2 regions of the Streptomyces sp. NPDC051211 genome follow, and region 1 is predicted to be linked to the other one. Evidence: riboswitches for the same ligand, from Rfam matches in the RefSeq annotation. Region 1 holds a riboswitch; the other holds the start of a gene.

The links. A riboswitch is a leader RNA that binds a small molecule or an ion and turns the genes downstream of it on or off. The one in region 1 is predicted to bind S-adenosylmethionine.
Region 2: it holds a riboswitch for S-adenosylmethionine, as region 1 does, so the genes downstream of both, AB0447_RS22410 (aminotransferase class V-fold PLP-dependent enzyme) here and thrC (threonine synthase) in region 1, are expected to answer to the same signal.

What each region holds. Positions count from the first base shown of each region.
Region 1 is NZ_JBFBAV010000049.1:8,590-17,551, forward strand. Features, by position in the region: gene AB0447_RS31310 (extracellular solute-binding protein) at 1-1,245, shown strand, start outside; gene AB0447_RS31315 (DUF3263 domain-containing protein) at 1,294-1,533, shown strand; gene otsB (trehalose-phosphatase) at 1,651-2,508, shown strand; gene AB0447_RS31325 (trehalose-6-phosphate synthase) at 2,505-3,878, opposite strand; gene AB0447_RS31330 (glucosyl-3-phosphoglycerate synthase) at 3,940-4,917, opposite strand; SAM riboswitch class I at 5,093-5,242, shown strand; gene thrC (threonine synthase) at 5,236-6,534, shown strand; gene AB0447_RS31340 (MoaD/ThiS family protein) at 6,570-6,845, shown strand; gene AB0447_RS31345 (cold-shock protein) at 7,277-7,480, shown strand; gene groL (chaperonin GroEL) at 7,791-8,962, shown strand, end outside.
Region 2 is NZ_JBFBAV010000023.1:72,759-81,720, reverse strand. Features, by position in the region: gene AB0447_RS22430 (c-type cytochrome) at 1-407, shown strand, start outside; gene AB0447_RS22425 (Rieske 2Fe-2S domain-containing protein) at 404-1,462, shown strand; gene AB0447_RS22420 (cytochrome bc complex cytochrome b subunit) at 1,459-3,087, shown strand; gene trpD (anthranilate phosphoribosyltransferase) at 3,223-4,287, shown strand; SAM riboswitch class IV at 4,373-4,489, shown strand; gene AB0447_RS22410 (aminotransferase class V-fold PLP-dependent enzyme) at 4,701-6,107, shown strand; gene AB0447_RS22405 (Lrp/AsnC ligand binding domain-containing protein) at 6,178-6,459, opposite strand; gene AB0447_RS22400 (rhomboid family intramembrane serine protease) at 6,456-7,178, opposite strand; gene AB0447_RS22395 (hypothetical protein) at 7,307-7,546, shown strand; gene AB0447_RS22390 (NYN domain-containing protein) at 7,587-8,951, shown strand.

The DNA of each region.
Region 1 (8,962 bases):
ACCGGCGCGCTGACGGGCTGCGGAGCCCTCGGCCTCAGCGAGGACAACGAGGTGACCCTCCGCGTCGTGGCGGCCGACTACGGAGACAATCCGCAGAACTCCTCCGCCGCCTACTGGAAGAACCTCGCGAACGGCTTCGAGAAGGCCAACCCCGGGATCAAGGTCGAGGTGACCGTCCTGTCCTGGTCGGAGGTGGACGCCAAGGTCGCCGAGATGGTCGCCGCCGGCAAGGCCCCCGACATCGCACAGATCGGCGCCTACGCCGACTACGCCGCCGCCGACAAGCTCTACTCCGCCGACGAACTGCTCTCCGTCCACACCGAGGCGGACTTCCTCACCCCGCTCGCCGACGCCGGCACCATCGACCGGGTCCAGTACGGCATGCCGTTCGTGGCCAGCACCCGGCTGCTCTTCTACAACGAGAAGCTCTTCGCCGACGCCGGGATCACCGGCAAGGACGGAACCTCCTGGGCCCCCAAGACCTGGGCGGACCTGGAAGCCGCCGCGAAGAAGCTGAAGGCCGCCGGGGTGACGACCCCCTTCGCGCTGCCCCTCGGCCGCGAGGAGGCCCAGGCCGAAACCATGATGTGGCTGCTCGCCGGCGGCGGCGGCTACACCGACACCGAGGAGAAGTACGCGCTCGACTCCCCGGCCAACGTCAAGACCTTCACCTGGCTGCGGGACAAGCTCACGGGCCAGGGCCTGACCGGCCCGGTCGAACCGGCGAAGCTGGACCGGCAGGCCGCCTTCGACGCGTTCTCCCGGGGCGAGGCCGGCATGCTCAACGGGCACCCCACCCTGATGAAGCAGGCCGAATCCAAGGGCGTGAAGTACGGCATGGTCCCGCTGCCCACCATCGACGGCGAACCCCGCCCCGCCATGGGCGTCGCCGACTGGGTGATGGCCTTCAAGAACGGGCACCGCAAGGAGTCCGGCAAATTCCTCGACCACCTGTACGCGCCGGAGAACGTCACCAGGTTCACCGGCACGTACGGCCTGCTGCCCGTCACCACCAGCGGCTACCGCGCGATGGAGCAGGGCACCGGCGGAGCCGACCCGCGGCTGCGCACCTTCCTGAAGGCCCTGCCGAGCTCACGGCTCTACCCGGTGAACAAGAAGTCCTGGGCGGGCGTCAGCGAGAACGTCAAGCAGCGCATCGGCAGCGCCCTGCTGCCGCCCCCGGCCTCCCCGTCCCAGACCCTGGAGGACCTGGCCGGCGAGGCCCGCGTGGCCGAAGCGGGCTGACCACGGGCGGCGCCGGGGGTGTCGGAGCCCGGCGATATGTTGGACGGTATGACAGACGACGGGCAGGAACTCTCGGAGCGCGAGGCCGCCGTGCTCGCGTACGAGAGCCGCACCTGGCCCGGGCCCGGCGCCAAGGAGCGCGCGATACGCGAACACCTCGGCATGACCCCGGTCCGCTACTACCAGCTGCTCAACGCCCTGATGGACGACCCCCGCGCACTGGCCCACGCCCCCGGCACGGTCAACCGCCTCCGCCGCATCCGCGCCGACCGCCGGGCCCGCCGGTAAGGGACCGCCGGTAAGGGCCAGCCGGCAGGGGGACCGCCGGGCCCGCCGGCAGGGGGTTCCGTGCCCTTCGTTCGGAAGCCTGGGCGGGCCCCCGCGGGCGCCGGTAGGGTCGGGGGCATGGGGAGCCATCCGCACGACATGCCGATGCCCGTCACCGCTGCCGGACGCGAGGGACTCGAAGCCCTGCTCCGCGCACCGCGCCGATCCGTGGTCGCCCTCGACTTCGACGGCACCCTCGCCGAGATCGTGCCCGACCCGGACCAGGCCCGCGCCCACCCGGACGCCCTCCCGGCGCTGTCCGCGCTCGCGCCCCGGGTCGGCTCCGTCGCGGTGATCACCGGCCGGCCGGCCGGGGTCGCCGTCCGCTACGGCGGCTTCGCCGGCGCAGCAGGCCTGGAGCACCTGGTGGTCCTCGGCCACTACGGGGCCGAACGCTGGGACGCCGTCACCGGGAACGTCCACGCCCCCGCCGAGCACCCCGGCGTCGCCGCGGTCCGCGCCGAGCTGCCGGGCTTCCTCGACTCGATCGGGGCCTGGCAGGGCACCTGGATCGAGGAAAAGGGCCGGGCCCTCGCCGTCCACACCCGCCGCACCGAGGACCCCTCCGCCGCCTTCGCGGCCCTGAGCGAACCCCTCACCGAGCTGGCCCGGCGCCACGGCCTGGTGGTCGAACCCGGCCGCGCCGTCCTGGAACTCCGCCCGCCGGGCACCGACAAGGGAGTGGCCCTCACCGAGTACCTCGCCGAAACGGAAGCGGAAGCAGTGCTGTACGCGGGCGACGACCTGGGCGACCTCGCCGCCTTCGCGGCCGTGGAGAAGCGCCGCGCCGACGGCCTGCCCGGCCTCCTGGTCTGCAGCGGCTCCGCGGAAGTCCCCGAACTCTCCGCCCGCGCGGACCTCACCCTGGCCGGCCCCGGCAAGGTCGCCGCCTTCCTCGCCACCCTGGCCCGGGCCATCGACTCCGACACCCCCTAGGAGCCCCGCAGGTCCGTCAGCTGGGCAGTGAACCAGGCCGCCGGGGGCAGGGCCGTGGCCGCCGTGGCCAGGCGCTTCGTGCGTTCCGTGCGCTCCTCCGGCGGCATCGACAGGGCCTGGTGCAGGGCCTCGGCGGTCTCCGACACGTCGTACGGGTTCACCGTCAGCGCGTCCCTGCGGAGCTCGTCGTACGCCCCCGCCCCGGTCGACAGGACCAGCGCGCAGCCCGCCTCCGACACCACCGGGATCTCCTTCGCGACCAGGTTCATGCCGTCCCGCACCGGGTTGACCAACGCCACGTCCGCCAGCCGGTACGCGGCCAGCGAGCGCACGAAGTCGTCCTTCACGGACACGTGCACCGGCTGCCAGTCCGCCGTGCCGAACTCGGCGTTGATCTCCTCCGCCAGTTCCGCCACCGCCGCCGTGTACGTGCGGTAGACCGCGAGGTCCTGCCGGGACGGGTAGGCGGAGGCCAGGTGGACCACCCGGCCGCGCCACTCGGGGCGGCCGGCCAGCAGCTCCCGGTAGGCGAGCAGGCCGCGCACGATGTTCTTCGACAGCTCGGTGCGGTCCACCCGCACGATCGTGCGGCAGTCGCCGACCTCCGCGCGCAGCGAAGCCAGCCGGTCGTTCACCTCGGGCCGGTGGGCCAGCGCGCGCAGCTCGTCCGCGTCCACGCCCAGCGGGTACACCGCCACCTCGGGCCGGCGGGCGGACTCGACGGCCTGCGCGCACTCGGTGAACGCCGCCGCCCAGGCGGCGGTGTGGAAGCCGAGCCGGTCGGCGCCGAGCATCCCGCGCAGCAGTTCCTCGCGGACGTCGGACGGCAGCATCCGCAGGTACTCGGGCGTCGCCCACGGGGTGTGGGTGAAGTGGGCGATCCGCAGGTCGGGGCGGAGCTCCCGGAGCATGCCCGGGGCCAGGGAGAGGTGGTAGTCCTGGATCAGGACGGCGGCGCCGTCGGCGGCCTCGGCCGCCAGTGCCTGCGCGAAGGTCCGGTTGTAGGTCCGGTACGAGTCCCACTGGCGCCGGAACTCCGCGTCGAAGACCGGCGCGCGCGGCACCTCGTACAGCCCGTGGTGCAGGAACCACAGCACCGAGTTCGCGATGCCGTTGTACGCGTCGTCGTAGACCGTCCCGTCGATCTCCAGCATCCGCACGCCCGGCTCGGACAGCCCCCGCCGGACCGCCTCGCGGTCGGCCTCGCCGAGCGCCGCGCAGATCCACAGCGTGTCCGGCTGTTCGGCGAGGGCCGCGGAGAGGCCGGAGACGAGACCGCCCCCGCCGCGCCGGGCACCGAGGGTGCCGTCGGCGGCGAGGGCGTACGAGAGGGGGCCACGGTTGGCTGCGACGAGTACCTGGGAAGCCATGCGGCCAACCTAGCCCGGCCCGCCCCCACTCAAACGTGAGTTCTTCCGCTTCCGCGTGTGCTTAGGCCACGCGGCGGACGGCGTACTCCCGGATGCCGCGCATCGGCGGCCGCTCCTCGGTGTCCACCGGGTAGGTGTGCGGGACGAAGCCGTCCGGGCCGCGTTCGAACTGGGTGAGGGCGGGGCGGACGAGGTGGCCGCGGGAGAGCCGGACCTGGGCGGTCCGGTAGATCGCGGCGGCCATCCGGCCCAGCGCCTGCCCGTCCTGGTGGCGGTGCAGCCGGACCCCGACGTCGACCTGCGCGAGGGCGTCCAGGCCGACCGTGTGCAGGGCGTCGACCAGCAGGCCCAGCTCCACGCCGTAGCCGACCGGGAAGGGGAGCCGCTCCAGCAGGGAGCGGCGTACGGCGTACTCGCCGCCCAGCGGCTGCACGAAGCCGGCCAGCCGGGGCCAGTGCAGGTTGAGCAGCGGCCGGGCCACCAATTCCGTCACCCGGCCGCCCTGGCCGGGGGTCTTGCCGGAGGCGAGCCCGTCGAATTCCGTGCCGAGGGGGCGGTCGTACATGGCCTTGACGAACTGGATGTCCGGGTCGGTCAGCAGCGGGCCGACGATGCCGGAGACGAAGGCGGAGGAGAAGTCGCGCAGGTCGGCGTCGACGAAGCAGACGATGTCCCCGGTGGTGGCCAGCAGGGAGCGCCACAGCACCTCGCCCTTGCCGGGCACGGCCGGGATGCGGGGGAGGATCTCGTCGCGGTGCACCACCCGGGCGCCGGCCTTGGCCGCGACCTCCGCGGTCCGGTCGGCCGACCCGGAGTCGATTACTACGAGTTCGTCAACAAGAGGAACCGGAAGGCCGTCTATCAGTTCCCGCCGGATCACCTCGACTATCTCCCCGACGGTCGCCTCCTCGTCGAGCGCGGGAAGCACGACACTGACCGTCGTCCCAGCCGCCCGCTTCGCGGAAAGCAGCTGGTCGAGCGGCCTGTCGGCGGCAGTCCAGGACCGCCGGCCCAGCCAGCGCTCCACCTCTTCCAGCACCTGCGGCACTCCCTGAATCCGTCCGTCATGAGATCCATCTCGCCGTTCGGACAGCTGTCTCATCCGCCCGATCCGTCGGTTACAGTCTTGAACAACGCGCAGGACCCCCGCATGCCGGGGGTGCTCGCACACAAATGCCCGGGTGCGCCATAGAGCGCGCGGCCCGGCGCCATACCGCTCATCCAGAGGGGCAGAGGGACACGGCCCGTTGAAGCCCCGGCAACCCTCCAGTCGGTTCTCGCGTCTGCGCTCAGCAGCGAGGTCCCCGGCTAGGGAAGGTGCCAAATCCGTCTCGTGGCGAAGTGCGCCACGGGGAAGATGAGGAGAAAGGGCCTCGCCATCATGGCTGCACAGACTGTCGCCACCTCTGTCGATCTCGGACCTGCCGTTGCGCTCTCCTGTCGTGAATGCGGCACCCGCTTCGACCTCGGTCCCATTTTCGCCTGTAACGAGTGTTTCGGACCGCTGGAAGTCGCGTACGAGCTCCCCACCGGTGACCCCGAAGCCCTGCGCGCCGCCATCGAGGCCGGCCCGAACAACATCTGGCGTTACGCCCCGCTGCTGCCCGTCCCGGCCGACGTCGCCGCCAAGCCCAACCTGAACCCGGGCTTCACCAAGCTCGTGGACGCCGAGAACCTGGCCAAGGAGCTGGGCATCACCGGCAAGCTCTACGTCAAGGACGACTCCGGCAACCCGACGCACTCCTTCAAGGACCGCGTCGTGGCCATCGCCGTCGAGGCCGCCCGCGCCTTCGGCTTCACCACGCTCTCCTGCTCCTCCACCGGCAACCTGGCCGGCGCCGTCGGCGCCGCGGCCGCCCGCGCCGGCTTCCGGTCCTGCGTGTTCATCCCGCACGACCTGGAGCAGGGCAAGGTTGTCATGGCCGGTGTCTACGGTGGCGACCTGGTCGGCATCGAGGGCAACTACGACGACGTCAACCGCTTCTGCTCCGAGCTCATCGGCGACCCGCTGGGCGAGGGCTGGGGCTTCGTCAACGTCAACCTGCGCCCGTACTACGGCGAGGGTTCCAAGACCCTGGCGTACGAGATCTGCGAGCAGCTCGGCTGGCAGCTGCCCGACCAGATCGTGATCCCGATCGCCTCCGGCTCGCAGCTGACGAAGATCGACAAGGGCCTGCAGGAGCTGATCAAGCTCGGCCTGGTCGAGGACAAGCCCTACAAGATCTTCGGCGCCCAGGCCGAGGGCTGCTCCCCGGTGTCCACCGCCTTCAAGGCGGGCCACGACGTGGTCCGCCCGCAGAAGCCGAACACCATCGCCAAGTCCCTCGCCATCGGCAACCCGGCCGACGGCCCGTACGTGCTCGACATCGCCCGCCGCACCGGCGGCTACGTCGAGGACGTCGACGACACCCAGGTCGTCGAGGCCATCAAGCTGCTCGCCCAGACCGAGGGCATCTTCGCCGAGACCGCGGGCGGCGTGACCGTCGGCGTGACGAAGAAGCTCATCGAGAACGGGCAGCTCGACCCGGCGCTGACCACCGTCGTCCTCAACACCGGCGACGGCCTCAAGACCCTGGAGGCGGTGGCCGCGGACAGCGGCCAGACCGCCACCATCCGCCCCAGCCTGGACGCGTTCCGCGCCGCCGGCCTGGCCTGACCATCTCCCCGTACTACCGGAAAGGCAGTAGCGCCATGAGCGTCAACGTCCGCATCCCCACCATCCTGCGCACCTACACCGGTGGTGCTGCCGAGGTCCCGGCCGAGGGCGCGACCCTGGCCGAGGTCATCGAGTCGCTGGAGAAGAACCACCCGGGCATCGCCGCGCGCGTCCTGGACGACCAGGGCAAGCTCCGCCGCTTCGTCAACGTCTACGTCAACGACGACGACGTGCGCTTCGAGGGCGGCCTGGAGGCTGCGACTCCGGACGGTGCGGGCGTCTCCATCATTCCGGCCGTCGCGGGCGGCTGACCGGACCGGCACCGTGCCGGCGGGCGGCTGCCGACCCGTCGGTAGCTGACACGCGCAAACCCTGAATTGCCCCCTCCGCAAAAGCGGAGGGGGCAATTCTGCTTGATTGGGCGCGGTAGAGTTGGGGAAGTCCCCTCCGCCGTTCTTGCCCGCCGCATATGAGCGGGCCTCCCCATGGTCGACATCGGGCCAATGTGCGTGTGCGATATGAGGCTTTGGCGTGTTTCGCCAGGTCCAACTTGCCCTGGGATATGGCAAATTTTCACTCTATTTCAAGCTATTCGCATGTCCAGAATTCTCGTCGGAATGACCTGTTGCAGACAGCTCCGGTCCAGATACATTCAGCCGCGGTCGACGCGTTCCGACGCAAGTTCTGACCCGGGACCGCGAAGTGCGGTCCTGCGCAAGGGCCAGTAATAGGGGAGTTAGGCATGGCTCAGGGCACCGTCAAGTGGTTCAACGCGGAGAAGGGCTACGGCTTCATCGCGGTCGACGGTGGTGCGGATGTGTTCGTCCACTACAGCGCCATCCAGATGGACGGGTACCGCACCCTCGAAGAGGGTCAGCGGGTCGAGTTCGAGATCTCGCAGGGCCAGAAGGGTCCGCAGGCGGACATGGTCAAGCTCGCGGTCTGACCAGGACGTCGACCACCGACACGCACACGCGAGGGGCCCACATTCCGGACAGGGATGCGGGCCCCTCGCGCGTTGACCTGCATCGCAGCCGGAGGATGTCCGGTCCTTGCCCGAAGCCGCTTGCACTCGTGGGGGTCGAGTGCTAATCATTGGCGTTAGCACTCTCCAGGTGAGAGTGCTACATAGACGAGGACCGGGTCGGTGAGGCCCGCAGTGTCCGGCGGGAAGGAACCGCCTGGCACGCAGGCCGTCCGTCGCGGGCGCCAGCGCGGTCCGGAGCAATCCACCCCGTCCGGGAGGACCACTTCACATGGCCAAGATCATCGCGTTCGACGAGGAGGCCCGGCGCGGTCTCGAGCGCGGCATGAACCAGCTCGCCGACGCCGTCAAGGTCACCCTTGGCCCCAAGGGTCGCAACGTCGTCCTCGAGAAGAAGTGGGGCGCGCCCACGATCACCAACGATGGTGTTTCCATCGCCAAGGAGATCGAGCTCGAGGACCCGTACGAGAAGATCGGCGCCGAGCTGGTCAAGGAAGTCGCCAAGAAGACCGACGACGTCGCCGGTGACGGTACGACCACCGCGACCGTCCTCGCCCAGGCGCTCGTCCGCGAGGGCCTGCGCAACGTGGCCGCCGGCGCCAACCCGATGGCCCTCAAGCGCGGCATCGAGAAGGCCGTCGAGGCCGTCTCCGGCGCCCTGCTGGAGCAGGCCAAGGACGTCGAGACCAAGGAGCAGATCGCTTCCACGGCCTCCATCTCCGCCGCCGACACCCAGATCGGCGAGCTCATCGCCGAGGCCATGGACAAGGTCGGCAAGGAAGGCGTCATCACCGTCGAGGAGTCCCAGACCTTCGGTCTGGAGCTGGAGCTCACCGAGGGTATGCGCTTCGACAAGGGCTACATCTCGGCGTACTTCGCCACCGACATGGAGCGTATGGAGGCGTCGCTCGACGACCCGTACATCCTGATCGTCAACTCCAAGGTCAGCAACGTGAAGGACCTCCTTCCGCTGCTGGAGAAGGTCATGCAGTCCGGCAAGCCGCTGCTGATCATCGCCGAGGACGTCGAGGGCGAGGCCCTGTCGACCCTGGTCGTCAACAAGATCCGCGGCACCTTCAAGTCCGTCGCGGTCAAGGCTCCGGGCTTCGGCGACCGCCGCAAGGCCATGCTGGGCGACATCGCCATCCTCACCGGTGGCACGGTCATCTCCGAGGAGGTCGGCCTCAAGCTCGAGAACGCCGGCCTGGACCTGCTGGGCCGCGCCCGCAAGGTCGTCATCACCAAGGACGAGACCACCATCGTCGACGGTGCCGGTGACAGCGACCAGGTTCAGGGCCGCGTCAACCAGATCCGCGCCGAGATCGACAACTCGGACAGCGACTACGACCGCGAGAAGCTGCAGGAGCGCCTGGCGAAGCTCGCCGGCGGTGTTGCGGTCATCAAGGCCGGTGCCGCGACCGAGGTCGAGCTCAAGGAGCGCAA
Region 2 (8,962 bases), on a different contig from region 1:
AGCAGTACGACCCGGCGGGTGCCGACATCGGCAAGGGCGGCGAGCTGTTCCGCAACAACTGCGCGCAGTGCCACAACTTCACCGGCGAGGGCGGTGCCCTCACGCACGGCAAGTACGCGCCCAACCTTGCGGACGTCTCGCCGAAGCACATCTACGAGGCCATGCTCACCGGCCCGCAGAACATGCCCTCCTTCCCCGACAGCACCATGCCGGAGAAGGAGAAGAAGGACATCATCGCGTACCTCCAGCACGTGAACGGCGAGTACTCGACCAACCCGGGTGGTCTCAAGCTCGGCGGCCTCGGCCCCGTTTCCGAGGGTCTGTTCGGCTGGGTCTTCGGTCTGGGTGCGCTGATCGCTGTCGCCGTCTGGGTCGCGGCCCACACCGCTAAGGCCAAGAAGTCATGAGTAGCCAAGACATTCCCGAAGAGAAGCACCTGCCGAGCGAGCAGGGCGACGCACACCACGGCGGTGTAGCGGTCAAGGACGACCCGTTCGCGGACCCCGGCCTGCCGGCCCACAAGCCGCGCATCCAGGACATCGACGAGCGGGCCGCCAAGCGCTCCGAGCGCACGGTCGCCCTGCTGTTCACGGTGTCCATGCTGGCCACGGTCGCCTTCATCGCCTCCTACGTGGCGATCCCGGTCGACAAGATCGTGTTCATCTGGCCGATCGGCAAGGTGAGCGCGCTCAACTTCGCCCTCGGCCTGACCCTGGGCGCGGCCCTGTTCTGCATCGGCGCCGGCGCGGTCCACTGGGCCCGCACGCTGATGTCCGACGTCGAGGTCGCCGACGAGCGCCACCCGATCGCGGCTCCGCCCGAGGTCAAGGCCAAGGTCCTCCAGGACTTCGCCGACGGTGCCCGCGAGTCCGACATCGGCCGCCGCAAGCTGATCCGCAACACGATGTTCGGCGCGCTGGCCATGGTGCCGCTCTCCGGTGTGGTGCTGCTGCGCGACCTGGGCCCGCTGCCCGAGGACAAGCTCCGCAAGACCATCTGGGCGAAGGGCAAGCTGCTCATCAACCAGAACACCATGGAGCCGCTCCGCCCCGAGGACATCGCGGTCGGTTCGCTGACCTTCGCCAAGCCGGAAGGCCTGGAGGAGGATTCGCACGACTACATGGCGGAGATCGCCAAGGCGGCCCTGATGATCGTCCGGATCAACCCGGCGGACATCAAGGACAAGCAGGAACTCGAGTGGTCCCACGACGGCATCGTGGCCTACTCGAAGATCTGCACCCACGTCGGCTGCCCGATCAGCCTGTACGAGCAGCAGACGCATCACGTGCTCTGCCCGTGCCACCAGTCCACTTTCGACCTCTCCGACGGCGCCCGTGTCATCTTCGGCCCGGCCGGTCACGCCCTTCCGCAGCTGCGGATCGGTGTGAATGACGAGGGCTACCTCGAGGCGCTCGGCGACTTCGAAGAGCCCGTCGGTCCTGCATTCTGGGAGCGCGGATGAGCACTGCCACCGATACGACGGAGCGCAAAGCGCCGCGCGGCGAGCGCGTAGCCGACTGGGCGGACGGCCGCCTGGGGATCTACAGCCTCGCCAAGGCGAACATGCGCAAGATCTTCCCGGACCACTGGTCCTTCATGCTGGGTGAGATCTCCCTCTACAGCTTCCTCATCGTCATCCTCACGGGTGTCTACCTGACGCTGTTCTTCCACCCGAGCATGAACGAGGTCGTGTACCACGGCTCGTACGTGCCGATGCAGGGCGTCCGGATGTCCGAGGCGTTCGCCTCGACCCTGGACATCAGCTTCGACGTCCGCGGTGGTCTGCTCGTCCGGCAGATCCACCACTGGGCGGCCCTGATCTTCGTCGCCGCGATGCTCGTGCACATGATGCGCGTGTTCTTCACCGGCGCGTTCCGCAAGCCGCGCGAGGTCAACTGGACCTTCGGCTTCCTGCTGCTGGTCCTCGGCATGTTCACCGGTTTCACCGGTTACTCCCTGCCGGACGACCTGCTCTCGGGCACCGGTGTCCGCTTCATGGAGGGCGCGATCCTGTCCGTGCCGATCGTCGGCACGTACCTGTCGTTCTTCCTCTTCGGCGGCGAGTTCCCCGGCCACGACTTCGTGGCCCGGTTCTACTCGATCCACATCCTGCTGCTGCCGGGCATCATGCTGGGTCTGGTGGTCGCCCACCTGATCCTCGTCGTGTACCACAAGCACACCCAGTACCCGGGCCCCGGCAAGACGAACAACAACGTCGTCGGCATGCCGCTGCTGCCGGTCTACATGGCCAAGGCCGGAGGCTTCTTCTTCCTGGTCTTCGGTGTCATCGCGGCCATCGCCGGCATCGCCTCGATCAACCCGATCTGGGCGCTCGGCCCGTACGTCCCGGACCACGTGTCCACGGGCGCGCAGCCGGACTGGTACATGGGCTTCTCCGAAGGCCTGATCCGTGCCATGCCGGGCTGGGAGATCAACCTGTGGGGCCACACCCTCGTCCTGGGCGTGTTCATCCCGCTGATCATCTTCCCGCTGGTCCTGGTCGCGATCGCGGTGTACCCGTTCGTCGAGGCCTGGGTCACCGGTGACAAGCGCGAGCACCACCTGCTGGACCGCCCGCGCAACGCTCCGACCCGTACCGCCTTCGGTGTGGCCTGGCTGACCTGGTACGTCATCCTGCTGATCGCCGGTGGAAACGACATGTTCGCGCAGTTCTTCCACCTGTCGATCAACTCGATCACCTGGTTCGCCCGGATCGGCTTCTTCCTCGGCCCGGTCGTCGCCTTCGTCATCACCAAGCGGATCTGCCTCGGCCTTCAGCGCCGGGACCGGGACAAGGTGCTGCACGGTCGCGAGACCGGCATCATCAAGCGCCTGCCGCACGGTGAGTTCGTCGAGGTCCACGAGCCGCTCCCGCAGGGTCAGCTGCACACGCTCACCCAGCACGAGCAGTACAAGCCCGTCGAGATCGGCCCCACGGTCGACGAGAACGGTGTGGAGCGCAAGGTGACACGAATGGAGAAGCTTCGCTCTAAGCTGAGCAAGGGCTTCTACGGCGAGGGAACGCAGATCGAGAAGCCCTCCGTCGAGGAATACAAGGAAATTCAGAGCGGCCACGGCCACCACTGAAGCCTGATTCCGGCTGAAAACTGATCGCCACGGCGAGAGCCCCGTCCAGGGTCTGGACGGGGCTCTTTGCCGTCCTCCGCAGCTGGCTAGGCTTGAGCTCTCATCAACCGGACTGTGGACCCAGGAGCGAGGACCATGAACGTTGTGACCCCGGCGGGCGGCGACAGCGTGGCGGGCAGGTCCTGGCCGTCCGTCCTCGAGGCGCTCCTCACCGGCCAGGACCTGTCCGCCGACGACACCGCGTGGGCGATGGACAAGATCATGCGGGGCGAGGCGAGCGACGCCCAGATCGCCGGCTTCGCGGTCGCCCTGCGGGCCAAGGGCGAGACGGTCGCGGAGATCAACGGTCTGGTCCGCAGCATGTACGAGCACGCCAACCTGATCGAGGTCCCGGGCCGCACCGTGGACATCGTCGGCACCGGCGGCGACGGCGCGAAGACCGTCAACATCTCCACCATGTCCTCGATCGTGGTCGCCGGTACGGGCGCCAAGGTGGTCAAGCACGGCAACCGGGCCGCGTCCTCCGCGAGCGGCGCCTCGGACGTGCTGGAGAAGCTCGGCGTCAACCTCGACCTCACCCCGGCGCGGGTGGCGGAGGTGGCGGAGCAGGCCGGCATCACCTTCTGCTTCGCGGTCAAGTTCCACCCCGCGCTGCGGCACGTCGCGGCCGCCCGCCGCGAGCTGGGCATCCGTACCACCTTCAACTTCCTCGGCCCGCTGACGAACCCGGCGAAGGTCCGCGCCCAGGCGACCGGCGTCGCCGACGCCCGGATGGCCCCCATCGTGGCGGGCGTGCTCGCCGAGCGGGGCTCCTCGGCCCTGGTCTTCCGCGGCGACGACGGCCTCGACGAACTCACCACGACGGCCACCTCCCGGGTCTGGTGGGTCCGCGACGGCCGGGTGCAGGAGCAGGCCTTCGACCCCCGGGACGTCGGTATCCGGCTGGTCGACGTCTCCGAACTCCGGGGCGCCGACGCCTCGTACAACGCGGACGTCGCCCGCCGGCTGCTGGCCGGCGAGACCGGCCCGGTCCGCGACGCGGTGCTGCTGAACTCGGCGACGGCCCTGGTCGCGCTCGACCCGTCCACCGGTTCCCTGGAGGAGCAGCTGGCGGCCGGCATCGCCCGCGCGGCCGAGTCCATCGACTCGGGCGCGGCCCGCGCCGCGCTGGAGCGGTGGGTCGCCGCGAGCAACGCGTAACGATCGCCTTCTGCTTCCCGGCCCCGGTCCACATTATGGACCGGGGTCTTGCGTTCGGCGGATCTTGTGGCAGGATCTCTGACCAGGTCACGAGTGACAGCGTTTTGGCCCCGGCTTGCTGTCCGGCAACCCTCCGTCCGTGGCGGGGTGCCCCGGGTGATGACCAGGCCGTAGGCAGCGAGGTCTACGGCAAGCGCGGACCCCTCGACACCAGGGGTCCTGGTCTCTCGAGGAGCGTTTTTCCGTGAGCAAGCGAATGCGATAGGCGCGTAGCGCCCACTTCTTCACACCTCCGTACGGAACCGTTGCGGTCCGCTGCGTCGAGGCATCACCCGTACCGCGAACACGGCACCCGTGTATCCGCCTACGGGCCATCGAAGCCATTCAGCCCTGCCTGCCCGGGAGATACCGTCATGTCCGCGACCCTGAACACCGCAGCCGCCACCACCGCCCGCAGCGCTTCCGCCGCCACTTCGCCCGACGGGGCCGCCTGTGCCGAGCCGCTGCCGGTCCTCGGCCGGGACGTCACCGTCCCGCTCGTCACCGGTGGCGAGGTCACCTACGCGGCCCTCGACTACGCGGCCAGCGCGCCGGCCCTCCAGCGGGTCTGGGACGACGTCGCCGCTTACGCCCCCTACTACGGCAGCGTGCACCGCGGGGCCGGCTACCTCTCCCAGCTGTCCACCGACCTCTTCGAGCAGAGCCGGGCCGCCGTCGCCGAGTTCCTCGACTGCCGGGCGGCCGACCAGGTGGTCTTCACCCGGTCGACCACCGACTCGCTGAACCTGCTGGCCGCGGCGCTGCCGGCCGGCTGCCAGGTCTTCGTCTTCGAGACCGAGCACCACGCCTCGCTGCTCCCGTGGCGCGACGCGCAGGTCACGTACCTCAATGCGCCGCGCACCCCGGCCCAGGCCGTCGCCACCCTGGAGCGGGCCCTCGCCGACCGCGACCCTTACGGCCCGGCCCTGGTCTGCGTCACCGGCGCCTCCAACGTCACCGGCGAGCTGTGGCCGGTCAAGGAGCTGGCCGCGGCGGCGCACGCGCACGGCGCCCGGATCGTGCTGGACGCCGCCCAGCTGGCCCCGCACCACCCGGTGTCCGTACAGGAGCTGGACGTGGACTGGTTCGCCTTCTCCGGCCACAAGCTGTACGCGCCGTTCGGCTCGGGCGTGCTCGCCGGCCGCGCGGACTGGCTCCGGGAAGCCGACCCGTACCTGGCCGGCGGCGGCGCCTCCCGCAGGGTCGCCCGGCGCGAGGACGGCGGCGTGGACGTCGACTGGCACACCACCGCGGCCCGCCACGAGGCCGGCTCCCCGAACGTGATCGGCGTCTACTCCATCGCCTCGGCCTGCCGGGCCCTCACCGAGGCCGGCTTCGACGGCCTGGTCGCCCGCGAGCAGCACCTGATCGCGAAGGTCCGCGCGGGCCTGGCGGAGGTCCCCGAGGTCCGGGTGCTCTCCCTGTTCGGCGACGACGCCCCGCGGGTCGGCGTCCTCTCCTTCGTCGTGGACGGCTGGAACAGCTCCCACTTCGCGGCGGCTCTCTCCGCGGAGTACGGCATCGGCGTCCGCGACGGCCTGTTCTGTGCCCACCCCCTGGTCCGCACCCTGCTGGGCTCGGCCCCCCAGGAGCCGGGAGAATGCGGCGCCCCGGAGGCCGCCCCCGGCGAACGCTCCCTGAACGCGATCCGCGTCAGCTTCGGCGCCGGCACCCCGGACGAGCACGTGGACCGCTTCGTCCGGGCGGTCCGCGAACTGGTCACCGACGGCGCGAAGTGGCAGTACCGCACCGAAGAGGGCCGCTGCGTCCCCGCCGTCTGACCGGCCTGGCCGAAGGCCGCCCCGGCCGGGGAGGCCGGCCCGCAGGCCGGCCCGTGACTCGGAGGCCGCGTTACGCGTCGAGGCCGATCGCGAACGCGGCCTCCAGGTCGTGCTGCGAGTACGTACGGAACGCCACGTGGGTGTCGGTCGCCTCGACGCCCGGGATCTTGCTGATGCTGCCGGGGATGATGTCCGCGAGGTCGTCGTGCCGCGCCACCCGCACCAGGGCGATCAGGTCGTAGGTGCCCGTGACCGAGTAGACCTCGCTGACGTTCTCCAGCCTGGCGATCGACTCGGCGATCTCGGGAATGCGGTCCACGCTGGTCTTGATGAGCACGATCGCGGTGATCACGGCTGGCTGTCTCCCTCGGTGGCCGTCGCTGGTCGCCTCACTCTATCCATTCGCCGGTACCGCACCCAGGCGTAGACGAACCCCAGTGAGAATCCGACCAGGTGGGCCAGGTAGGCGACCCCCGGCCCGCTGCCCGCCCGGTGCGCCGCCAGCCACTGCAGGGCGAACCAGAACAGCAGCACCATCCAGGCCGGGAAGCGCAGCGGCAGGAAGAACAGGAACGGGAACAGGCTGGTCACCCGGGAGCGCGGGAACAGACAGAGGAAGGCTCCCAGCACCGCCGAGATCGCGCCCGACGCCCCCACCAGGGTCTGCGCCGAGGACGCGTTGGCCGCCGCGTACGCCACCAGCGACAGGTAGCCCGTACAGAGGTAGAAGAGCAGGAACCCGGCGCGGCCCATCCGCTCCTCCGTCATCGCGCCGAAGACGTACAGGAAGAGCATGTTCCCGAGCAGGTGCAGCCAGCCGCCGTGGATGAACAGTGCCGTGAGCGGTGTCAGCAGCTCGCGGCCGGTCCCGGTGAAGAGCTCCTCCGGCACCACGCCCCAGTGCCGGAAGTACGCCGTCCCGGACGCCAGCAGCGTCTCGCCGGTGCCGTAGGCGGGGTTCAGGCCGGACGCCGGGCCGAGCAGGAAGACCACGCAGCAGCCGGCGATCAGCGCGTACGTGACCACCGGGCCGCGGGCGGCCTCGCGCAGGGCCCGCCAGCTTACGATCATGCTAAGAGCATGGCGTAACCGGACGGATACCGATCGCATGCCCCGCCGATGCCGGGCTGGCCGTAGGGTTACGTGCTGCCGCCCGGGAGGCGGTTTACTTGAATCAGCGACCAAGGAGAGACGGCACGATGACGGTTCCCCTGCCGACCGCCACGACCCGGTGGCGCTGCACCCTGTGCGGCAACCTCACCCGGTTCGACGTCACCCGCTCGTCCAAGGTCGTGGAGTACGTCCACCTGGACCTCGCCGGAGAGCCCAAGGTCGAGGAGCGCGAGGTGGTCAATGAGACCATCGAGTCGGTCCGCTGCCGCTGGTGCAACGCGGTGGACCAGATCGAGCTCGTGGACAGGCCGGGCGCAGACTCCTGACGGAGCTGCCGCCCGAGAGAACGAACGGTAGGGGTGACGGATTGTGGAGCCAGCAGGCGGCGCTGAGCCGGCCGATGCGGCCGGCGACGCCGCGGAGGTCCTCGACCGCCCGCTGCCGGAAGGCGTGCGGCGCAAGGTCGTCGCGCTCGTCTCGGACGCCTTCGGCGGCCTGACGGTCGCGGACCTGCCGGCGCAGTTGCGCCAGTACGCCCGCTTCACGCCCACCCGCCGTGCCAAGTTCGCCGGCAACGCCATGGCGGCCGCCGTGGAGACGGACCCCGTCTTCCGCGGCCGGGTCGCCGAGAAGGTCCGCGAGGCGCAGGCGGAACTGGCCGCCGCCCTGGAGTCGGGCGCGCCGCCCGCCGCCGCCGACCCCCTGGACGTGGCGGCCGCCGCGTACGTGCTGCGCCCCGCCGGCTGGGTCAAGCTGGTGGCCGCCGCGGGCGAGGAGGCGCAGCGCGCCGACGCCGAGCGGGTCGGCGAGGAGAGCCGGCGCGAGCTGGAGCGGCTGCGCGAGGAGCTGGCCGCGGCCCGGGAGGCGCAGCGTACCGGCGGCGAACAGCTGAAGACCGAGCTGGAGGCGGCCCGCAAGGAAGCCGAATCGCTTCAGCGGAAACTGCGCAGCGCGCTCAGCGATGTGAAGCGGGGCGAGGCCGCGCTGCGCAAGACCACCGCCGAGATCGACGGCATCCGCAGCGAGGCGGCCGCGCAGGTGGCCGCCGCGGAGAGCGAGAACCGGCGGCTCAAGTCGCGCCTGGGGGAGAGCGAGGCGGCCCTGGAGGCTTCCCGCCGGGCCACCCGCGAGGGGCGCAGTGTCGAGGACATGCGGCTGCGGCTGCTGCTGGACACCGTGCTGGACGCAGCCCAGGGGCTGCGCCGTGAGCTGGCGCTGCCGCCGCTGTCGACCCGCCCGGCCGATTCGGTCGACGCGGTGGAGCCCGGCCGGATGACGCCGAAGGACATCGCGGCGCGCGCCCTGTCGGAGACCGATCCGGCGCTGCTGGACCAGCTGCTGGCACTGCCTCAGGCGCACCTGGTGGTGGACGGCTACAACGTGACCAAGACGGGCTATCCGACGATGCCGCTGGAGAAGCAGCGGCTGCGGCTGCTGGGCGGGCTGTCGATGCTGGCCGCGCAGACCGGCGCCGAGATGACCTGTGTCTTCGACGGGGCCGAGCTGGCCGCGCCGGTGCTGCTGGCGCCGCCGCGCGGGGTCCGGGTGCTGTTCTCCAAGCCGGGCGTGACGGCCGACGAGTTGATCCGGCAGCTGGTGCGGGCCGAGCCGCCCGGCCGGCCGGTGGTCGTGGTGTCCGCGGACCGCGAGGTCGCGGACGGGGTGGCGAAGGCCGGGGCCCGGCCGGTTGCCTCGGTGCTGCTGCTGAAGCGGCTTTCGAGGGTTTCGTAGCAGCTGCGGCT